3 regions of the Mesorhizobium sp. M7A.F.Ca.MR.362.00.0.0 genome follow, and region 1 is predicted to be linked to each of the others. Evidence: predicted binding sites of a transcription regulator. Region 1 holds the regulator's gene; each other region holds the start of a gene.
What was found. The regulator PhoB, encoded in region 1, activates phosphate uptake and scavenging genes when phosphate is short. The targets are predictions, from matches to a motif close to TGTCATNNANCTGTCAT.
Positions count from the first base shown of each region.

Region 2: the regulator PhoB is predicted to act here: its motif matches at 2,588-2,604, upstream of EOC06_RS05045 (YdcH family protein).
Region 3: the regulator PhoB is predicted to act here: its motif matches at 4,975-4,991, upstream of phnF (phosphonate metabolism transcriptional regulator PhnF).

Region 1 is NZ_RZTF01000209.1:1,251-8,857, forward strand. It holds gene pstC (phosphate ABC transporter permease subunit PstC) at 1-599, shown strand, start outside; gene pstA (phosphate ABC transporter permease PstA) at 596-1,912, shown strand; gene pstB (phosphate ABC transporter ATP-binding protein PstB) at 1,930-2,751, shown strand; gene phoU (phosphate signaling complex protein PhoU) at 2,778-3,485, shown strand; gene phoB (phosphate regulon transcriptional regulator PhoB) at 3,502-4,191, shown strand; gene EOC06_RS22880 (ROK family protein) at 4,208-5,455, opposite strand; gene xylF (D-xylose ABC transporter substrate-binding protein) at 5,725-6,765, shown strand; gene EOC06_RS22890 (sugar ABC transporter permease) at 6,908-7,607, shown strand, end outside.
Region 2 is NZ_RZTF01000020.1:8,244-12,935, forward strand. It holds partial or broken gene EOC06_RS05035 (lytic transglycosylase domain-containing protein) at 1-747, opposite strand, end outside; gene ispG (flavodoxin-dependent (E)-4-hydroxy-3-methylbut-2-enyl-diphosphate synthase) at 753-2,003, opposite strand; gene EOC06_RS05045 (YdcH family protein) at 2,338-2,517, opposite strand; gene EOC06_RS05050 (YdcH family protein) at 2,757-2,960, shown strand; gene EOC06_RS05055 (IclR family transcriptional regulator) at 2,985-3,773, opposite strand; gene EOC06_RS05060 (transporter substrate-binding domain-containing protein) at 3,901-4,692, shown strand, end outside.
Region 3 is NZ_RZTF01000031.1:10,573-18,179, reverse strand. It holds gene EOC06_RS07005 (ABC transporter substrate-binding protein) at 1-353, shown strand, start outside; gene EOC06_RS07000 (sugar ABC transporter ATP-binding protein) at 509-2,062, shown strand; gene EOC06_RS06995 (ABC transporter permease) at 2,059-3,024, shown strand; gene EOC06_RS06990 (zinc-binding alcohol dehydrogenase family protein) at 3,091-4,110, shown strand; gene phnF (phosphonate metabolism transcriptional regulator PhnF) at 4,188-4,937, opposite strand; gene phnG (phosphonate C-P lyase system protein PhnG) at 5,070-5,531, shown strand; gene phnH (phosphonate C-P lyase system protein PhnH) at 5,531-6,142, shown strand; gene EOC06_RS06970 (carbon-phosphorus lyase complex subunit PhnI) at 6,144-7,256, shown strand; gene fosX (FosX/FosE/FosI family fosfomycin resistance hydrolase) at 7,253-7,607, shown strand, end outside.

The DNA.
Region 1 (7,607 bases):
TGCGCTCGGTGGTCAAGCCGGCGCTTGAACTGCTGGCCGGAATACCGACCATCGTCTACGGCATCTTCGCCGTCGTCACGCTTGGGCCGTTCCTGCGCGACCTGTCCGCGGCGCTGACCGGCGGTTCGCCCTTCATCCAGGGCCAGAGCATCTTCACCGCCGGCCTGGTCATGGGCGTCATGCTGATCCCGGTCGTGTCCTCTCTTTCGGACGACATCATAACCGCGGTGCCGCGCGCCATGCGCGACGGGTCGCTTGGCCTCGGCGCGACCCGCTCCGAGACGATCAAGCGGGTGATCCTGCCGGCTGCACTGCCCGGCATCGTCGGCGCCATCCTGCTGACCGCCTCGCGCGCCATCGGCGAAACGATGATTGTCGTGCTGGCGGCGGGCGTCGCCGCCAACCTCACCATCAACCCGTTCGAGGCGATGACGACCATCACCGTCAAGATCGTCAACCAGCTCACCGGCGACCTCGAGTTCAATTCGCCGCAGACGCTGGTCGCCTTCGCACTCGGCCTGACGCTGTTCGCGCTGACGTTGGTGATGAACATCGTCGCGCTCTACATCGTGCGCAAATATCGGGAGCAGTACGAATGACCGACATTTCCATGGATACGATGGTCAGGGCGGCGGCCCATCCGCGCCGCGACATCGGCCTGAAGGCCCGTTACGCCGCCGAACGCCGTTTCCGCATCTATGGCGTCGTGGCGATTTCCGTAGGCCTGGCGTTCCTGGCAATCATGCTGATCACCATCGTCTCGAAAGGCTACACCGCCTTCTGGCAGACGACGGTATCACTGCCGATCTCGTTCGACGAGAAGGTGATCGATCCTTCCGGCAAGCGTGCAACCGATCCGAGCGTTCTGATCAAGGCAAATTATCCCAGGCTCGCCGAAAACGCGCTTGTGGCCAAGCTCGGCATCTCTCCTGATGACAAGCCGATGATCCAGAAGCTCAAGGGCTTCCTGTCGGAAGGCGCCCGCGTCCAGTTGCGCGACATCGTTGCCGCCGATCCGTCCGTGATCGGCACGACACGCAACGTCAACATCCTCGCCGCCGCCAATCTCGACTCGGCTTTCAAGGGCCAGATCGACCTCAGTGTCGAGGAAGCGCGACGCAAGGTCTCGGACCAGCAGATCACCTGGATGAACAAGCTCAAGGCCGAGGGCGCGATGGCCGAGCACTTCAACAGCGGCCTGTTCACCTACGGCGCCTCCAGCCGCCCGGAAACCTCGGGCATGGGCGTGGCGATCATCGGCTCGTTTTATATGATGGTGATCGTGTTGCTCCTGGCGCTGCCGATCGGCGTCGCCGCCTCCATCTATCTGGAAGAGTTCGCCAAGAAGAACCGTTTCACCGACCTCATCGAGGTCAACATCAACAATCTGGCAGCGGTGCCGTCAATCGTCTTCGGCTTGCTCGGCCTCGCGGTGTTCATCAATTTCCTGGGCATGCCGCGCTCCGCCGCTTTCGTCGGCGGCCTGGTGCTGACACTGATGACGCTGCCGACGATCATCATCGCGACGCGCGCTGCACTTGCCGCGGTGCCGCCGTCGATCCGCTCGGCGGCTCTCGGTCTTGGCGCCTCCAAGATGCAGATGGTGTTCCAGCACATCCTGCCGCTTGCCGCACCCGGCATCCTCACCGGCACCATCATCGGTCTAGCGCGTGCGCTCGGTGAAACCGCGCCCCTGCTGCTAATCGGCATGGTCGCCTTCGTCGCCGATCCACCGACGACGCCTTTCGATCCGGCCACCGCGCTGCCGGTGCAGATCTATATGTGGGCGAACGAGGCTGAACGCGCCTTCGTCGAGCGCATGTCGGGCGCGATCATCATCCTGCTCGTCTTCCTCATGGCCATGAACATCACCGCGATCGTGCTTCGGCGTCGGTTCGAGCGGCGCTGGTAGAAAAAAGGCATTTTGGTATGAACATCATGACCGAACAGTCCCTTGAAAACGCAGTGGGCGATAAGATGAACGCCAAGTCGAACGAAGTGATCAAAATGCGCGGCGACAAGGTCGGCGTGTTCTATGGCGAGAAGGCGCTGTTCGATGTCAATCTCGACGTCCGCCTGAATCAGGTGACGGCGCTGATCGGCCCCTCCGGCTGCGGCAAGTCGACCTTCCTGCGTTGCCTCAACCGCATGAACGATACCATCGATTCCGCGCGGGTAACCGGCAAGATCACGCTCGACGAAGAAGACATCTACGACAAGAACATCGATGTCGTCGAACTCAGGGCGCGCGTCGGCATGGTGTTTCAGAAACCCAATCCGTTCCCCAAGTCGATCTACGAGAACGTCGCCTATGGGCCGCGCATCCACGGATTGGCCAAGCGCAAGGCCGACATGGATCAGATCGTCGAGTCGAGCCTGAAGAAGGCGGCAATCTGGAACGAGGTGAAGGACCGTTTGCAGGAACCTGGCACGGGTCTTTCCGGTGGCCAGCAGCAGCGTCTGTGCATTGCACGCGCCATCGCCGTGTCGCCCGAGGTGATCCTGATGGACGAACCGTGTTCGGCGCTCGACCCGATCGCCACTGCTCGCGTCGAGGAACTGATCGACGAACTGCGCCAGAACTATACGATCGTCATCGTCACCCATTCGATGCAGCAGGCAGCGCGCGTGTCGCAGCGCACCGCGATGTTCCATCTAGGCTATCTGGTCGAGGAGGGCGCCACCGACAAGATGTTCACCACCCCCGACGACAAACGCACCCAGGACTACATCACCGGCCGGTTCGGCTGAGCTCAGGCATATGAGGGACGACGATCATGGGTGAACATACCGTTGCATCTTTCGATGAAGATCTGGAGCAGATCAGCCAGCTGATCCGCGACATGGGCGATCTCGCCCGCTCGATGGTCAGTGGCTCGACCAAGGCTTTGCTCAATTCGGACAATGCGCTGGCGCAGCGCGTGGTTTCCGACGATGCCATCATGGATGCCCGCCAGCGCGAGCTGGACGATCGCGCCATCACGCTGATCGCCAAGCGCCAGCCAATGGCCAACGATCTGCGTGCGGTGGTCGGTTCGATCCGCATGGCCGGCGACCTCGAACGCATCGGCGACCTTGCCAAGAACATCGCCAAGCGCGTCGGCACTGTCGGGCTGAGCGTCACGCCGCACGATCTTTCGCATTCGATCGACGCGATGGCGCAGCTGGTGCTGATCCAGGTGCAGGGGGTCGTCGACGAGTATGCCGCCGCTGACGCGGCAGCGCTTGCCACGCTCAGAAACAATGACGAACGCATCGACGTCAAATACACCTCGGTGTTCCGCGAGCTGCTGACCTACATGATGGAAGATCCCCGCAACATCACGGCGTGCACACACCTGTTGTTTTGCGCCAAGAACCTCGAGCGGATCGGCGACCACGTGACCAACATCGCCGAAAATGCCTACTATGTTTTGACCGGCACGCAGCTGCCAGCCAATCGTCCGAAGCAGGACGAGACGGCAATGTCCGCGCCAGCGGCATAACAGGGGTGACCAGCCGATGATCGCACCACGCATCATGGTGGTGGAGGATGAGGAGCCGCTAGGCGTGCTGCTCCGCTACAATCTTGAATCCGAAGGTTACCAGGTCGAGGTGGTGACGCGCGGCGATGAGGCCGAAATCCGGCTGCAGGAGAACGTTCCCGATCTTCTGGTGCTCGACTGGATGGTGCCTGCGGTTTCGGGCATCGAACTCTGCCGGCGCCTGCGAATGCGTCCCGAGACCGAGCGGCTGCCGATCATCATGCTGACCGCGCGAGGCGAGGAAAGCGACCGCGTGCGCGGCCTGTCGACCGGCGCCGACGACTATCTGGTCAAGCCCTTCTCGACGCCGGAGTTCATGGCCAGGGTCAAGGCGCTGCTGCGCCGGGCCAAGCCGGAAGTGCTGTCCAGCGTGCTCAAGGTCGGCGATATCGTGCTCGATCGCGAGTCGCACCGTGTCTATCGCAAGAAGAGCGAGATCCGGCTTGGGCCGACGGAATTCCGCCTGCTCGAATTCATGATGCGCCATCCAGGCCGCGTGTTCTCGCGCAGCCAGCTGCTCGACAATGTCTGGGGCGAGACGATCTACATCGACGAGCGCACGGTCGACGTGCATGTCGGCCGGCTGCGCAAGGCGGTCAACAATGGCCGTATGCCTGATGTCATCCGCACGATCCGTGGGGCCGGATACGCCATCCGAGAGGACTGAACTCCCTCGTTTGAACTCACGCCACGTTCTTGCCGCCGAAACCGGATCTCGCCTGCACGCCCGGCGCAAAAATCTCCTGATCGACGAAGATCAGCGCCCGCATGGCGCAGCCTTCGCGGATCAGCGGCAGTTCGTTCGGCTCGGTGTCGAAGGAAATCGATTTGGAATGCTGGCCGCCGGCGGTCTGGGCAATCGCTTGCCGCAATGCCGGCTCGATCAGGTCGAAGGCGGCGGCGCTGACACCGACCATGGCGACCGGCGCCGGATCGATCAGCGCGAACAGGCTGCCGAGGCCGTAGCCGAGCGCTTCGCCGGCCTTGCGATAGGCTTCCCGTTCGGGTCCGTCACCTTCGCGGGCCGCGGCAGCCAGGGCGCGCATGTCTGCGTCGCTGACATCGGCAACGGGTTCTGCATCCTCGCCCATCTGCCTGGCGTTGCGCCATATGGCGTAATTGCCCGCATAGGCTTCGACGCAGCCGCGCCGTCCGCAGCGACATAGCGCGCCGTTCGGCCGATGGATCATGTGGCCGAATTCGCCGCCCGAAGAATGGGTGCCGGTGAACAATTCGCCCTTCAGCACCAGTCCCATGCCGATGCCGTGCGACAAAAGGATAGCGATGAAATCGTCGCGGTAACGATCGGGGTCGCGCCAGCGCAGCGCCACCGCCATCATGTTGCAGTCGTTCTCCATTATGGCAGGGATGCCGAACTCGTCTTCGAATATGTCAGCGAAGGCGATGTCGGTGTGCGGCGTGATCGGCGACCACAGCATGGCGCGGGCACGGGTGTCGGTGATGCCCTGGATGGCCAGCGCGATGCGGGCGATGCTGCGCACGTCCAGGTCGGGATCTGCCAGACGGCGCCGCACGATGGCCGTGCATTCCCCGATCAGCGACTCGCGCGACATCGTCAGCGTGTCCAGCCGGCGCTGTTCCTCGGATATTACTTGGCCGGCATAGTCGATGACGGCGACGGAGAGGAAGTTCAGCGACAGCACCACGGTCATTACCGCGGCCGCTTCCGGATTGAGACTGAGGCCGACCTGCGGCCGGCCGCGTTTGAGCGAGCCGGCCTCGCTCGGCTTGCTTTCGGTCAGGATGCCTTCGACGATCAGGTCGGATGAAATCGCCGAGATGGTCGAATGGCTGAGGCTTGTGGTCGCGGCGATCTCGGTTCGCGACGGCTGTCCGGCGCGGCGCACTGCCGCGATCACCATGGCGCGGTTGCGGCGGCGCAGATCGTCGTGGCGGATTCCGACCGACATGTTCTTTCATATCCTCCCGGCCGCCGCGGTTCCTCCTGCCCCTGGAACGCTGTCGGTGACGCCGGTAAATACTGGCAGAAGCTGCAGGCCGTGTCATTTATTTATTCCGAGACTCGAAAAAACTCGAAATGACATCAAAATCCATCAGAATCGATGTTGACAGCGTTCGGGCGTTGGCCCAGTATTTTTTCGAGGCTCGAAAAAATAGAGCCTCTGTGCCGGCCCTCGGGTCAGTTTGGTCGCGCCATACGCGGCGCAGGGAGGATAATATGAAAAGATTCACGGCCGCCATCCTGGCGGGTGCCGCCATGTCGCTGACGCTCGCGTCTGTCGCGCAGGCGAAGGACAAGGTTGTCGGCGTTTCGTGGTCCAACTTCCAGGAAGAACGCTGGAAGACCGACGAAGCCGCCATGAAGACGGCGATCGAGGCCGCTGGCGACAAGTACATCTCCGCCGATGCGCAGTCCAATCCCGGCAAGCAGCTTACCGATGTCGAAAGCCTGATCTCGCAGGGCGCCAATTCCCTGATCATCCTGGCACAGGACGCTTCGGCCATCGGCCCGGCCGTGCAGAAGGCGCTGGACGAAGGCATTCCGGTCGTCGGCTATGACCGGCTGATCGAGAACAAGGACGTCTTCTATCTGACCTTCGACAACAAGGAAGTCGGCCGCATGCAGGCCCGCGAAGTGTTCAAGGTCAAGCCGGAAGGCAACTACGTCTTCATCAAGGGCTCCGGCGCCGATCCCAATGCCGACTTCCTGTTCTCGGGCTCGATGGAAGTGCTCAAGGAAGCCATCGACAGCGGCAAGATCAAGAATGTCGGCGAAGCCTACACGGATGGCTGGCTGCCCGCTAACGCCCAGAAGAACATGGAACAGTTCCTGACCGCCAACGACAACAAGGTCGACGCGGTGGTCGCGGCCAATGACGGCACTGCCGGTGGCGTCGTCGCGGCGCTGACGGCTCAAGGCTTGGCCGGCACCGTGCCGGTCTCGGGTCAGGACGGCGACCACGCCGGGCTGAACCGCATCGCCCTCGGCACGCAGACCGTGTCGGTGTGGAAGGACGCGCGCGAACTGGGCAAGAACGCTGCAGAGATCGCTTCGCAGCTCGCCGACGGCAAGAAGACGAGCGACATTGCCGGCGCCAAGGACTTCACGACGCCAGGCGGGAACACCGTCAAGTCGCTGTTCCTGACCCCGGTTGCCATCACCAAGGACAATCTCAACGTCGTCATCGACGCCGGCTGGATCAAGAAGGACGAAGTCTGCGCGGGTGTCGCCGCCGGCACCGTGGCGGCCTGCAACTGATCCGTACCACTTTGCAATATCTGAACGCCGCGGCCCAAAAGCCGCGGCGTTTTCTCAAAGAATTCTGTTTCCGCATCATGCGGATAGCTTCTAGGCTGGGCTCCGGCATGCGCGTCAGACGGCCAGCCGGTGGGAGGAAACCATGACCGATACGACGTCAAACCCGCAGACCGATACGGCGCGCGCGTCGGAACTCGGCGCCGTCGCCCGGTTCCTGAAGGCGACCGAGATCGACACCCGCATGCTCGGCATGATCGGCGCGCTGCTGGTCATCTGGATTGGGCTGCATGTCATTTCCAGCCTGCGCCTTGGCGTCAATCCGCTCGATTTCGACAGCCGCACCTTTCTCACGCCGCGCAATCTGTGGAACCTGTCGGTGCAGACATCCGCGGTTGCCATCATGGCCTGCGGCATGGTGCTGGTCATCGTCATGCGCAACATCGACCTGTCGGTCGGTTCCGCCGAGGGCCTGATCGGCATGGTGATGGGGTTTGCCCAGGTGCATTTCCTGGTGCGCTTTGTCGGGCTCGAACTCGGCAACCCGTGGATCTGGGTCCTGGCACTGGTCATCGGCCTGGCGCTCGGCCTGTTGATCGGCGCTTTTCAAGGCTTCGTCATCGCCTATCTCGAAGTGCCCGCCTTTATCGTGACGCTGGGCGGCTTGCTGGTCTGGCGCGGTGCCGCCTGGTGGGTCACTTCAGGCCAGACCGTGGCGCCGCTTAACGCCACTTTTCAGCTGATGGGCGGTGGGCCGGCGGGATCGATCGGCGCGACCTGGAGCTGGGTCGTTGGGATCGTCGCCTGCCTCGCCGTGGTGTTTGGGCTGTTCAACGGGCGGGTGC
Region 2 (4,692 bases), on a different contig from region 1:
GCGCCGGCCGATCGGCGTGCGCACCCGGCTGACCACCGGATCATGCCCGTTGAGCAGGGCCGGGAACCGGCTCCTTACCCTGACCCACTGGTTGATCGCGGCGCTGCGGCGAAAATTGCCGGCCACTTGGATGCCCCATGGCTTTATGTTGATCGAAGCCATGGCCACCGTCCGCGACATGATCACCGGCAGTTTTCGGCAAGCGACGGCAAAATCCGTCTTTGCGTCGAGCGGCTCGACCCTTCCGGCATAGGCCCGGTCGGTGAACTTGTCGGCTGGTTCGCCCATGATGTCTAAGACATAGCTTTCGGTTTCCATCGGCAGGAAACCGCCGGAGCTGAGCCAGCGCGACACCCGGCTCTCGCCGGCATTGTAGGCGGCGGCGGCCAGGCCGAGATTGCCGTAGCCGGTTTTCATTTCGGCGAGATATCTGGCCGAAGCCGGAATCGCCTGGTTGATGTCGAAGGAATTGGCGAGCCCGCGCATCTTGGCGGTGCCCGGCATGAACTGGGCAATGCCTTCGGCACCGACCGGACTGACGGCGTTGGGATCGAAACGGCTTTCTTTCCAGATCAGCCGAGCGAAGAAATCCCTGGACAGGCCGTTCTGGTCGGCATGCGCCTGGATCAGATTGCAGACCTTGTCGATCAGCCGCTGCTTGGCGGATTGCGGCGGATCGGCCTGCACAAGGGTCGACCAGGTCAGCCCGTACAGCAGGATCAGCGCTGCCCAAAGGAAACGCTGCATCGGTTCTACTCGGCCGCGGCCTTGCCGCGACCGAACCGTTGCTCGATATAGTCGGCGACCATTTTCTCGAAATCCGCGGCGATCGACGGCCCGCGCAGCGTCGCCGCCTTTTTGCCGTCGACGAAGACAGGCGCCGTCGGCATTTCGCCCGTGCCGGGCAGCGAAATGCCGATGTCGGCATGCTTGGACTCGCCAGGGCCGTTGACGATGCAACCCATCACCGCGACCTTGAGGTTCTCGACGCCGGGGTATTTGTCGCGCCACACGGGCATGTTCTTCCTGAGATCGGCCTGGATGTTCTGGGCGAGCTCCTGGAACACCGTGGAGGTGGTGCGGCCGCAACCGGGGCAAGCGGCAACAATCGGCACGAACTGCCTGAACCCCATGGTTTGCAGCAATTCCTGCGACACCTGCACCTCACGCGTGCGGTCGCCGTTCGGCTCCGGTGTCAGCGAGATGCGGATGGTGTCGCCGATGCCTTGCTGGAGCAGGATACCCATGGCGGCCGACGAAGCGACGATGCCCTTCGAGCCCATGCCGGCTTCGGTCAGGCCGAGATGCAGCGCATGATTGGAGCGGGTGGCGAGTTCGGTATAGACGGCGATCAGGTCCTGCACGCCGCTGACCTTGGCCGACAGGATGATTTTTTCGCGGCCAAGGCCGATCTCTTCCGCCATCTCGGCCGACAGGATCGCCGACTGCACGATCGCCTCGCGCATCACCTCCTGCGCGGTCAGCGGAAAACCCTTGTCCTGGTTGTCGTCCATCAACCGGGTCAAAAGCTCCTGGTCGAGGGAGCCCCAGTTGACACCGATGCGCACCGGCTTGTCATGCCTGATCGCCATCTCGACGATATCGGCGAACTGGCGGTCCTTCTTGTCCTTGAAGCCGACATTGCCCGGATTGATGCGGTATTTGGCCAGCGCCTCGGCGCAGGCCGGATGATCGGCCAAAAGCTTGTGGCCGATATAGTGGAAATCGCCGACCAGCGGCACGTTGATACCAAGCCGCTGAAGCCGCTCATGAATGCGCGGCACGGCGGCGGCACTCTCGTCGCGATCGACAGTGATGCGCACGATTTCCGAGCCGGCCCGGTGCAGTGCTGCGACCTGCGCAACCGTCTGGTCGATATCGGCCGTGTCGGTGTTGGTCATCGATTGGACGACAACGGGCGCACCGCCGCCGACGACCACGCCGCCGACATCGACGCCGACCGACGTGCGGCGGGGGAAAGGAGAGGAAAAATATCCGGTCATGCCGGCAGCCTTTTGTCTCTGGAGCATCTTGTGTCGTGCATGGACGCACAACGACGCCCCGGGCCGATGCGCTGAGGTCCGGGCATGAGGTGGAGGAGCAAAGATGGCTTGTCAATGGCGACAGGTCGCCACTGGCCGGAATCGCCCGCCGCCGGCGACCAGAAACAATCGATGATCTGGCGAAACGGGCGACGGCCGAAGCGGAGATTGAGCCGGGTGCAAGTCCAGCTTCGGCTGACAGACCGGTGCTGGAAAATCAAAACCCTCCACGCCGGCGGCGGGGTGCCGCCGGGAAAAGAGGCCGCGGATATTGGGCGGCTATGTCAGGAGGGCGTCAATGCGTGGTCGGTTTGCCTCTTAGTTTTTCAATCTCGTCCTTGAGTGCCAGCTTGCGTCGCTTGAGATTCACGATTTCGAGGTCGTCGACCGATGGATGATTCATCGCGTCATCGATTTCACGTTCGATGTCGCCGTGTTTCCGCTGCAACTCATCAAGATGGGATGCAAGAGACATGATTGGTTCTCCCTTTCATGGTTTTCCTCGATTGCAACCGTCACGGCGCGTCCACCGCAGGTTCGCTTCTGTGACGGCACGGTGACAGTGTGTCACCTTCCGCGGACGATGTCGAATGATCCGTGGTAGCATTCCACGACACTGTGAAATGTGATATGGGCTGCACGCCGGTGACAAAACACCCGGCCCCGCCCAATCAGGCCCAGCTTTGGGCGCCGCAGACGTGCAGACGGTAGAGAATGTCCGATCAGGAACAGGCCGATATTCGCCTCGAATTTTCCCGCCTGAAGCAGGAACACGCCGATTTCGATGCCGCCATCAACGCGATGATCGCCATGGCCTGCGATCCGCTGCAGATCCAGCGCATGAAGAAGAAGAAGCTGTTCCTCAAGGATCGGCTGATGGCGCTGGAAGACAAGATCATTCCCGACATTATTGCCTGAACTGGCATTCGCTCGTTCGCATGCCTAGGCTGCGATCGAAAGCCTCGCGGCACGATCACGCAGGAGGCCGATAAGTTCGCCGGTCCGCCCCTCGGATGTATCGATGGGGACCACCAGGCACATCGTCGCCTCGACCTTCCCCGGCGCTGAAAACACCGGTGCGGCAAGGCACTTCGTATAGGCATCGACAAGGCCCGAAGTGACGCAATAGCCGGTGACCTGCGCTTTTGCGATGTCGGCGACGAAATCGTCGAGCCGCAGTTTGCGCCCGTCGGGCAGCACGAGATCGTCGTTTGACACCATGCCTTCGATCTCAGCCTTCTCCAGCCCCGCCAGAAGCAGCCGCCCCGAGGCCGTCCAGGGCAGCGGTATCTGCAAGCCGGTGGCGGAACTGATGCGGAACGGCCTGGTGCCGGGACTCGCATGGACGATCGTATAGCGGCCGCTCTGCAGCATGCACAGTTCGGAAGTCTCGCCGGTCTCGCGCGACAGATTGTCGACCTCCTGGCGCCCCCGCCTCAACAGGTCGTTGCCCCGTACATAGTCCATTCCGTAGAGATAGAGCTTCTTGCCGAAATAGACGCGATTGCCGTCGCCTTCCATTTCCAGCAGTCCCGCATCGACCAGCGACCGCACCAGCGTATAGGTCGTCGAACGGGGCGCGTTCACGCCCTTGGCAAGGTCGCCAATGCCGATCGCGCGCTGGGTCGTGTGAAGAAACTCCAGAATCTCGAGCACCCGGTTGAGCCCCTTTTCACGGGAACCCGAAATCTTCTCGCCGGCTGAAAGTGCCGAGGCATTGCCATCTTGCATTGTTGATTCCCGGTGTTAGTATCTGTCCTGTACAGGATACACACGTCTCTTGTAAGAGACAATCGCTTCGAAGTCACTGACGCGTGTATTGCCTGTGCAAGGGGAACACAAACGAAAGGAGGTCGCCGTGAACGACACATCCGGAAGACGTGATTTTCTGAAATTGGGAATGGCGGGACTGGCCACGGCCGGCGTCGTGGGTGCGGCGGTAGCCGTCGATGCCCAGAAGGCCGCTGCTCAGGCAGCACCCGACAGCCTGCTGCGCACCGTGCTCGATCGCGGCAAGCTGATCGTCGGCACCGGCAGCACCAACGCGCCGTGGCACTTCGAGAACGATGCCGGCGAACTCGTCGGCATGGACATCACCATGGGGCGCATTCTTGCCAAGGGCCTTTTCGACGATCCGACCAAGGTCGAGTTCGTGATGCAGGATCCGGCACAGCGCATCCCCAACGTCACCACCAACAAGGTCGACATCACCATTCAGTTCATGACGATGAGCGCCCAGCGCTCGCAGCTGGTCAATTTTTCCCGGCCTTACTATGTCGAGGGCGTCGCCCTGCTGAGCCTTCCGACCGCCGAGAACAAGACCTTCGACAAGCTGCTTGCCGGCGGCTCGGCGACACGTGTCTCCATCCTGCAGAATGTCGATGCCGAGGCGCAGGTGCATTCGGTGCTGCCCGAGTGCCAGGTTATGCAGATCGATACCCAGGCCAACGTGCTGCAGGCACTGGAATCGAAACGCGTCGACGCCGCTGCCGTGGATCTGTCCACGGTGCGCTGGCTCGCCTCGCGCAATCCGGACAGATATTTCGACGCCGGCAAGAGCTGGCTGAGCATGCTTTATGGCGCGGCACTCCGGCAAGGCGACCTTGACTGGCTGACCTTCGTCAACGCGACCTTCACCATCGCCATGTTC
Region 3 (7,607 bases), on a different contig from region 1:
ACATCGCCACCGACCTGATCACCGCCAACCCGAACCTCAAGGGCATCTTCGCTTCCAACCTGATCATGGCGCAGGGCGTCGGTCAGGCTGTCGCGGAAAACAGCCTTGGCGGCAAGCTGGCGCTGGTCGGTTTCGACAGCGACGAGAAGCTGATCAAGTTCCTCAACGACGGCGTCATTTCCGCCCTCGTCGTCCAGGATCCGTACCGGATGGGCTATGACGGCATCAAGACCGCACTCGCCGCTTCCAAGGGCGAGAAGGTCGAAGCCAATGTCGACACCGGCGCCAATCTGGTGACCAAGGACAACATGAAAGACCCCAAGATCGACGCGCTGCTCAATCCGAAGCTCTGAGCCGTCGCATCCGCAATGGTCTCCGGGGCACCTCGCCCCGGAGACAAGCTGCCGCACAAACGGCTTGGCAATCCATAAGCGTAGGCTAGGCTGTTTTCGAGACATATCCTTGTCTCGCCGCGTGCCAATCGTGAGGCCAATCTGGGAGGATTGTCATGACATCGACGGCGCAGGAACTGCATCCGGCCCCTGTGCTGGAACCGGGGCGGACCATCCTCGAATTGCGCGGGCTGGAGAAGCGCTATCCCGGCACCCACGCGCTGAAGCCGGTCGACCTCGCCTTCAAGTCCGGTGAGATCCACGCCATCGTCGGCGAGAACGGCGCCGGCAAATCCACGCTCATCAAGCTTCTGACCGGCGTCATGCCGCGCACCTCTGGAGAGATCGCCTGGGAGGGCCAGCCGGCCGCCCTGGCGACGCCGCACGAGGCGATGGCGCTCGGCATCAATGCCGTGCACCAGGAAGTCGTGCTGTGCCGTCACCTGACGGTCGCCGCCAACATGTTCCTCGGCGAGGAGAATTCGCGTTTCGGCATCCTGCAGCAGCGCGCCATGGTCAGGCAGGCGCAGACGATCATCGACGACCTCGGCTTCGACCTGCCGGCGCATGTCACGCTTGGCGACCTGACCATCGGCCAGCAGCAGTTGATAGCCGCCGCCCGCGCCACCGTGCGCGGCACCAAATTCCTGATCTTCGACGAGCCAACCGCCTACCTCACCCGCAAGGAGGCCGACCAGCTTTTCACCCTGATCCGCCGGCTGAAGGGCGAAGGCGTGACGATCATCTACATCAGCCACCGCATGGAGGAAGTGTTCGAGCTCGCCGACCGTGTTTCCGTGCTGCGCGACGGCACGCTGGTCGGCACCCGCAACATCGCCGAGACCAACGATGCCGAGCTGGTCAAGATGATGATCAACCGCTCGATCGAGCAGGTCTACCACAAGGAGCATTTCACGCCGGGCGCCGCCCTCATCGAGGCGAGGAACCTGTCCGGCAAGGGCTTCGAAAATGTCTCGATGACGGTCCGCGCCGGCGAGATCGTCGGACTCTATGGCCTGATCGGCGCCGGACGCAGCGAGTTCGTCACCACGCTTTACGGCCGCCACCGCAAATCCGCCGGCCAGATCCTCTGGGAAGGCAAGGAGGTGCAGGTCAATTCCGAGCATGACGCGATCAAGCTCGGCATGGCGCTGGCGCCGGAAAGCCGTCGCGACCAGGGCCTCTGCCTCAACCTGCCGGTCGGCTTCAACCTCAACCTGCCGATCTACAAGCGTATCTCGAACAATCTGCTGATTTCGAGCACGCAGGAGAAGACGCAAGCCGATCGCCAGATCGCCGATCTGCGCATCAAGACACCGACGCGCGGCGCGCTGGCATCCAGCCTGTCGGGCGGCAACCAGCAGAAGATCGTCATCGGCAAATGGCTGGCGCACGGCGCCAAGCTGTTCATCTTCGACGAACCGACGGTCGGCGTCGATGTCGGCACCAAGGCCGAGATCTACCGCCTGTTCAGCGCACTTTTGTCAAAGGGAGCCGGCATCATCCTGATCTCGTCCTATCTGCCGGAAGTCTATGAACTCGCCGACACGCTGCATGTGTTTCGGCGCGGCAAACTGGTGGCGACGCACGGTTTTCACGCCGCCAGCCACGAGGATATTCTCACTCAGGCGCTCGCCGAGAAACAAGAAAAGCTGGGAGGACAGATATGAGCACCGAGGCGATCGCCGTCGAAAAACCGAAGCGCAACTATAATGTCCTGTTTGGGCTGACGCTTTTGGCGCTGCTGGTTCTGCTCTGGATCCTTCTCTCCGTGTCGACGACGAGCTTCGCCTCCGCCAACAACATGGCCAATCTCTTGCGCCAGGGCTCGATGATCGCCATCATGGCGGTCGGCCAGACCTTCGTCATCATCACCGGCGGCATCGATCTTTCGGTGGGCGCCGTGGTCGGTTTCGCCACGGTGGTCGTGGCCATGATGATCAATGCCGGCTTCCCCATCTGGCTCGCCATTCTGGTGACGCTGCTGGTCGGCATCGCCATCGGCATGTTCCACGGCTTCGGCATCGTCAAGATGGGCCTGCCGCCCTTCATCATCACGCTGGCAACGCTGACCTCGCTGCGCGGCATCGGCCTTTTGATGACCAACGGCAATTCGATCAACATCAACAGCGACACCTTCACCGCCTTCTCGCGCAATTCCTTCATCGGCATCCCCAACCTGTTCTGGATGGTGATCCTGGTCGGCATTCCGGCCTATATCTTCCTGCACCACAGCCGCTGGGGCCGGTACCTGTTTTCGGTCGGCTCCAACGCCGAGGCTTCGCGCCTGTCCGGCGTCAATGTCCAGCGCACCATCTACATGGCCTACACGCTGTCGGGCCTGTGCGCCGCCTTTGTCGGCGTGCTGCTGGCCGCCCGCATCGGCATCGGCAACCCGACGCAGGCCGAGGGCTGGGAGTTGCAGGCGATCGCGTCCTCGGTCATAGGCGGCACCTCGCTGTTCGGCGCCGTCGGCTCGGTGCATGGGCCGCTGCTCGGCGCCTTCATCCTGGCCACCATCAACAACGGCGCCAACCTGCTCAACGTCAACTCGTTCTGGCAGCGCATCATCACCGGCGCGCTGATCATCATCATCGTCTACTTCGACGGCCTGCGCCGCCGCGGCAAGTAGCGATCCCGCAATCAACCGCCGGCCCGCCACACCAACGGGCCGGCGATTTCATGACTGGATTAGCGCATGAAAGCCGTCCTCTGCCGTTCGCCCGGCGATCTTGTCCTTGAAGACCGGCCCGCACCAGAGGCACCGCCTCCCGGCTGGGCGCTGGTGGCGGTCAGCCATGTCGGCATCTGCGGCACCGACTACCACATTTTCGAGGGCAAGCATCCGTTCCTCGCCTATCCCCGCATCATGGGCCATGAGGTGTCGGGAACGATCGTCGAGACCGGCGACGGCGTCGGTCTTGCCGTTGGTGAGCCCGTGGTGATCAACCCCTATCTTTCCTGCGGCAAGTGTATCGCCTGCCGGCACGGCAAGCCGAATTGCTGCGTCAGGATCGAGGTGCTGGGCGTGCATCGCGACGGCGCCATGTGCGAACGGATCCTGGTGCCGGCGCAAAATCTCTATCCGGCCAACGGCCTGTCGCTGGCCGACGCCGCCGCAGTCGAGTTCCTGGCCATCGGAGCGCATGCCGTGCGGCGCGCCCGCGCCGACCCCGGCGCCCGCACGCTGGTCATCGGCGCCGGCCCGATCGGGCTCGGCACCGCCATCTTCGCCCGCATCGCCGAACTCGACGTGACGCTGCTCGAAATGAGCAGTGAAAGGCTCGCCTTCGCCGCAAATGAGCTTGGTTTCCAGACCCTCGACGGCTCGCGCGGCGCGGTGCCCGACCTGGTCAAGGAAGCAACATCAGGCGAAGGCTTCGATGTGGTCTTCGACGCCACCGGCAACACCCAGTCGGTGCAGTCGGCCTTTGCCCATGTCGCGCATGGCGGCACCTTGGTGCTGGTCTCCGTTGTCAAGGACGACATCAGCTTTTCCGATCCGGAATTCCACAAGCGCGAGATGACGCTGATCGGCAGCCGCAACGCCTTGCGCGCCGACTTCGATCACGTCGCCGCCTCGATCCGCAACGGCGCCGTTCCCCTGGCCAAGCTCGTCACACACCGCACCACACTCGCCGGCACGCCGCGCGATCTGGCTCGTTGGGCACATGAGAAATCGGGCCTGATCAAGGCTGTGATCGAGGTCGGATCATAACATGGCAAACGGCGAAGCCGGTCCTCCAATGCGCCGCCGCTGGCAAGTGAATGCGGCTGAGCTGGGCCGGGCACTCCCTACAGCGCCGACAGCTTCAGCTCCACCCGTTCGGCCGGAAAGCGCGACTCGGAAAACTGGATCGGCTGGCCGTCCGGCGTGACGTTGACGGCGACCGTGACCAGCACGATGGCGCCCGGCTGCAGGTCGAGGTCGGCAAGGTCGGCGGCATCGGCATGGCGCGCCGACAGCATGGTCGATTGCCGGAGATAGTCGTCGATGCCGAAGCGCGCCAGCGATGCGGTGATCGAGCCGGTCTCCGCCATCGCGGCATCGATGCCGGCAAAGCGCCGGGCCTCGAACCAGCCGGCAGCGCGCGACACCGGCCGTCCGTCGGCTTCGCCGCGCGTTTCCAGCCGGATCACATCGGCTCCCTTGGGAAGACCCAGTCCCTCGGCGACGCGCTGGCTGGCCGGCTCGACCGACGAGGCGAGCAGGACGATGTGCCGTTCCGTCGTTTGCCCTTGCAGCCCTGTCGAAAAACGTGTGCGCGCCCCGATCGGATAGGACAGCCGCTTGCGCGACAGCACGAAGGTGCCGCGCCCCTGCTCGGCCCGCAGCACGCCTTCCCTTACAAGGGCTGATATGGCGTTGCGCACCGTGTGACGGTTGACGCCATAGCGTTCTGCCAGCGCCACCTCCGGCGGCAGCGCTGCATTCTCCGTGAAATCGCCGATGGCGATCGCATGCAGGATCTTGTCGGCGATCTGCCGCCACAGCGAAACGCCACTGCGCCGCTCGATGCTGTCCGCTAACAGCCGCCCGACCATCATTGCCCCAACCTTCCAGCGCCCAGTCTTCTATCGCTGTCATCCACCCGTCATGGACACGCGTTAGATAATAGATATAATTTGTATAGTTGTCTACATCAATAGACAAATTGACAAAGAGGAATGCTGCTGATGCGAGGACAGGAAGCCCGCGACCAGGCCGAGCGCAAAGCCGCCATGGCAACCCTTACGCAATCCAGCGGCGATGACATCGTACGGCTCTGGAATGAGGCCGGACTGCCTTCGGACGCCGAGTTGCTGCGCGGCCCCGAAACCGGCCTTGTCACCCTGCGCGGCCGCATCGGCGGCGGCGGCGCCCCTTTCAATGTCGGCGAGGCGACCGTTACCCGCGCCACCGTCCGGCTGCCCTCCGGTCAGGTCGGCCATTGCTATGCGCTTGGCCGCGACAAGCAGAAGGCGAAGCTGGCGGCCATCGCCGACGCGCTGTGGCAGGACCCTGCCCGCCGCAATGAGGTCGAGACCGGGCTGATAGCGCCCCTGCGGTCGGCTCTGACCGCAGCGCATGAAAAACGCCGCGCCGAGACGGCGGCAACGAAGGTGGATTTCTTCACCATGGTTCGCGGAGAAGACTGATGGACATTGCAGCGCAATCGATCGAGGGCGGTTTCGCCGATCCGGTCTTCGACGCCCAGACCGTGTTCCGCGCCGTCATGGACGCAATGGCTCGGCCGGGCAGCGTGCAGCCGCTGCCGGGCTTCGCCCGCCCGCCGGCGCCGCTCTCGGCGACCGCCGGCGCCATCGCACTGGCGCTGTGCGATAACGACACCCCGCTCTGGCTCGACCAGGCCCTGCAAGCTTCCGCCGCGATCAGATCCTGGCTTGGGTTCCACACTGGCGTGCCCGTGGCCAACACACCGGCCGATGCGCATTTCGCCTTCATCGCGGCCCCGGCCGAGATGATGTCGCTTGATGGTTTTTCGCAGGGCACGCAGGACTATCCCGACCGTTCGACCACGTTGATCCTGCAAGTCGGCGATCTCGTCTCCGGCACGCCGCTGTTGCTCGAAGGTCCCGGCATCGAAACCAGCGCCACGATCGCGCCGGCACAGATGCCGCGCCATTTCGTCGAGCAGTGGAAACAGAACATCAAGCGTTTTCCGCGTGGCGTCGACATCATCCTCGTCACATCAGGCGGCATTGCCTGCCTGCCGCGCACGACGCGCATCAAGACGATGGAGGCGTAAGATGTATGTCGCGGTAAAAGGTGGCGAAGCCGCAATCGCCAACGCCCACAGCCTGCTTGCCGACCGACGCCGCGGCGACCGTTCGGTGCCGGCGCTTCGCCTCGACCAGATCGTCGAGCAGCTGGCGCTCGGCGTCGACCGGGTGATGAGCGAAGGCTCGCTCTACGATCGGGAGCTGGCCGCCCTAGCCATCGTCCAGGCGCGCGGCGACATGATCGAGGCGATCTTCCTGGTGCGCGCCTATCGCACCACGCTGCCACGCTTCGGCTACTCCAAGCCGATCGACACCGCCACCATGCTGGTCGAGCGACGTGTGTCGGCGACCTACAAGGATCTGCCCGGCGGCCAATTGCTCGGGCCCACCTTCGACTACACGCACAGACTGCTCGATCCCGAGCTTGCCGCGGGGGCCGAGGTCGCCGAGCCCTTGCTGCGCGAGACGGAAGCGCAAGCCATGCCGCGCGTTTCGGCCATCCTCGCCCGCGAAGGCTTGATCGAACCGGATGGCGACATGCCGCAGGACCATGTCCCCGGCGACATCACCCGCGAGCCGCTGGAATTCCCAATGGCGCGCGACATCCGGCTGCAGGCGCTGTCGCGCGGCGATGAGGGGTTTTTGCTGGCGCTCGGCTATTCCACCCAGCGCGGCTATGCCCGCAACCATCCCTTTGTCGGCGAGATCCGCATCGGCGAGGTCGAGCTCGAGCTCGACGTTCCCGAACTGCCCTTCGCTGTCCCGCTCGGCACTGTCCGTGTCACCGAATGCCAGATGGTCAACCAGTTCAAAGGCTCAGCCAAGGCGCCGCCGCAGTTCACCCGCGGCTATGGCCTCGTCTTCGGCCAGAGCGAGCGCAAGGCGATGGCGATGGCGCTCTGCGACCGGGCGCTGCGCGCGAAGGAGCTCGGCGAGGATGTCGTCGCCGCGGCCCAGGACGAGGAGTTCGTCATCTCACACTCCGACAATGTCCAGGCGACCGGCTTCGTCGAGCATCTGAAGCTGCCGCACTATGTCGATTTCCAGGCCGAACTCGACCTCGTGCGCCGCATGCGCGCCGAACACGACGCCCACCAAAACCCCGTGAAGGTCGAAGAGAAGCGGGAGGCCGCGGAATGATCGAAGGGCTTTCCCACATGACCTTCATCGTCCGCGATCTCGAGCGGATGACCAAGATCCTCGAGGGCGTATTCGACGCACGCGAAATCTATGCCAGCGATGCCGAGCAGTTCTCGGTGTCGCGCGAAAAATTCTTCCTGATCGGCGACATCTGGGTCGCCATCATGCAGGGCGAGCCCTTGCCGGAGCGCAGCTACAACCACATCGCCTTCAAGATCGATGACGCCGATTTCGACCACTATGCCGAGTGCATCGGCAAGCTCGGCCTCGACATGCGCCCGCCGCGCCCGCGCGTCGAGGGCGAGGGCCGCTCGATCTATTTCTACGACGACGACAACCACATGTTCGAAC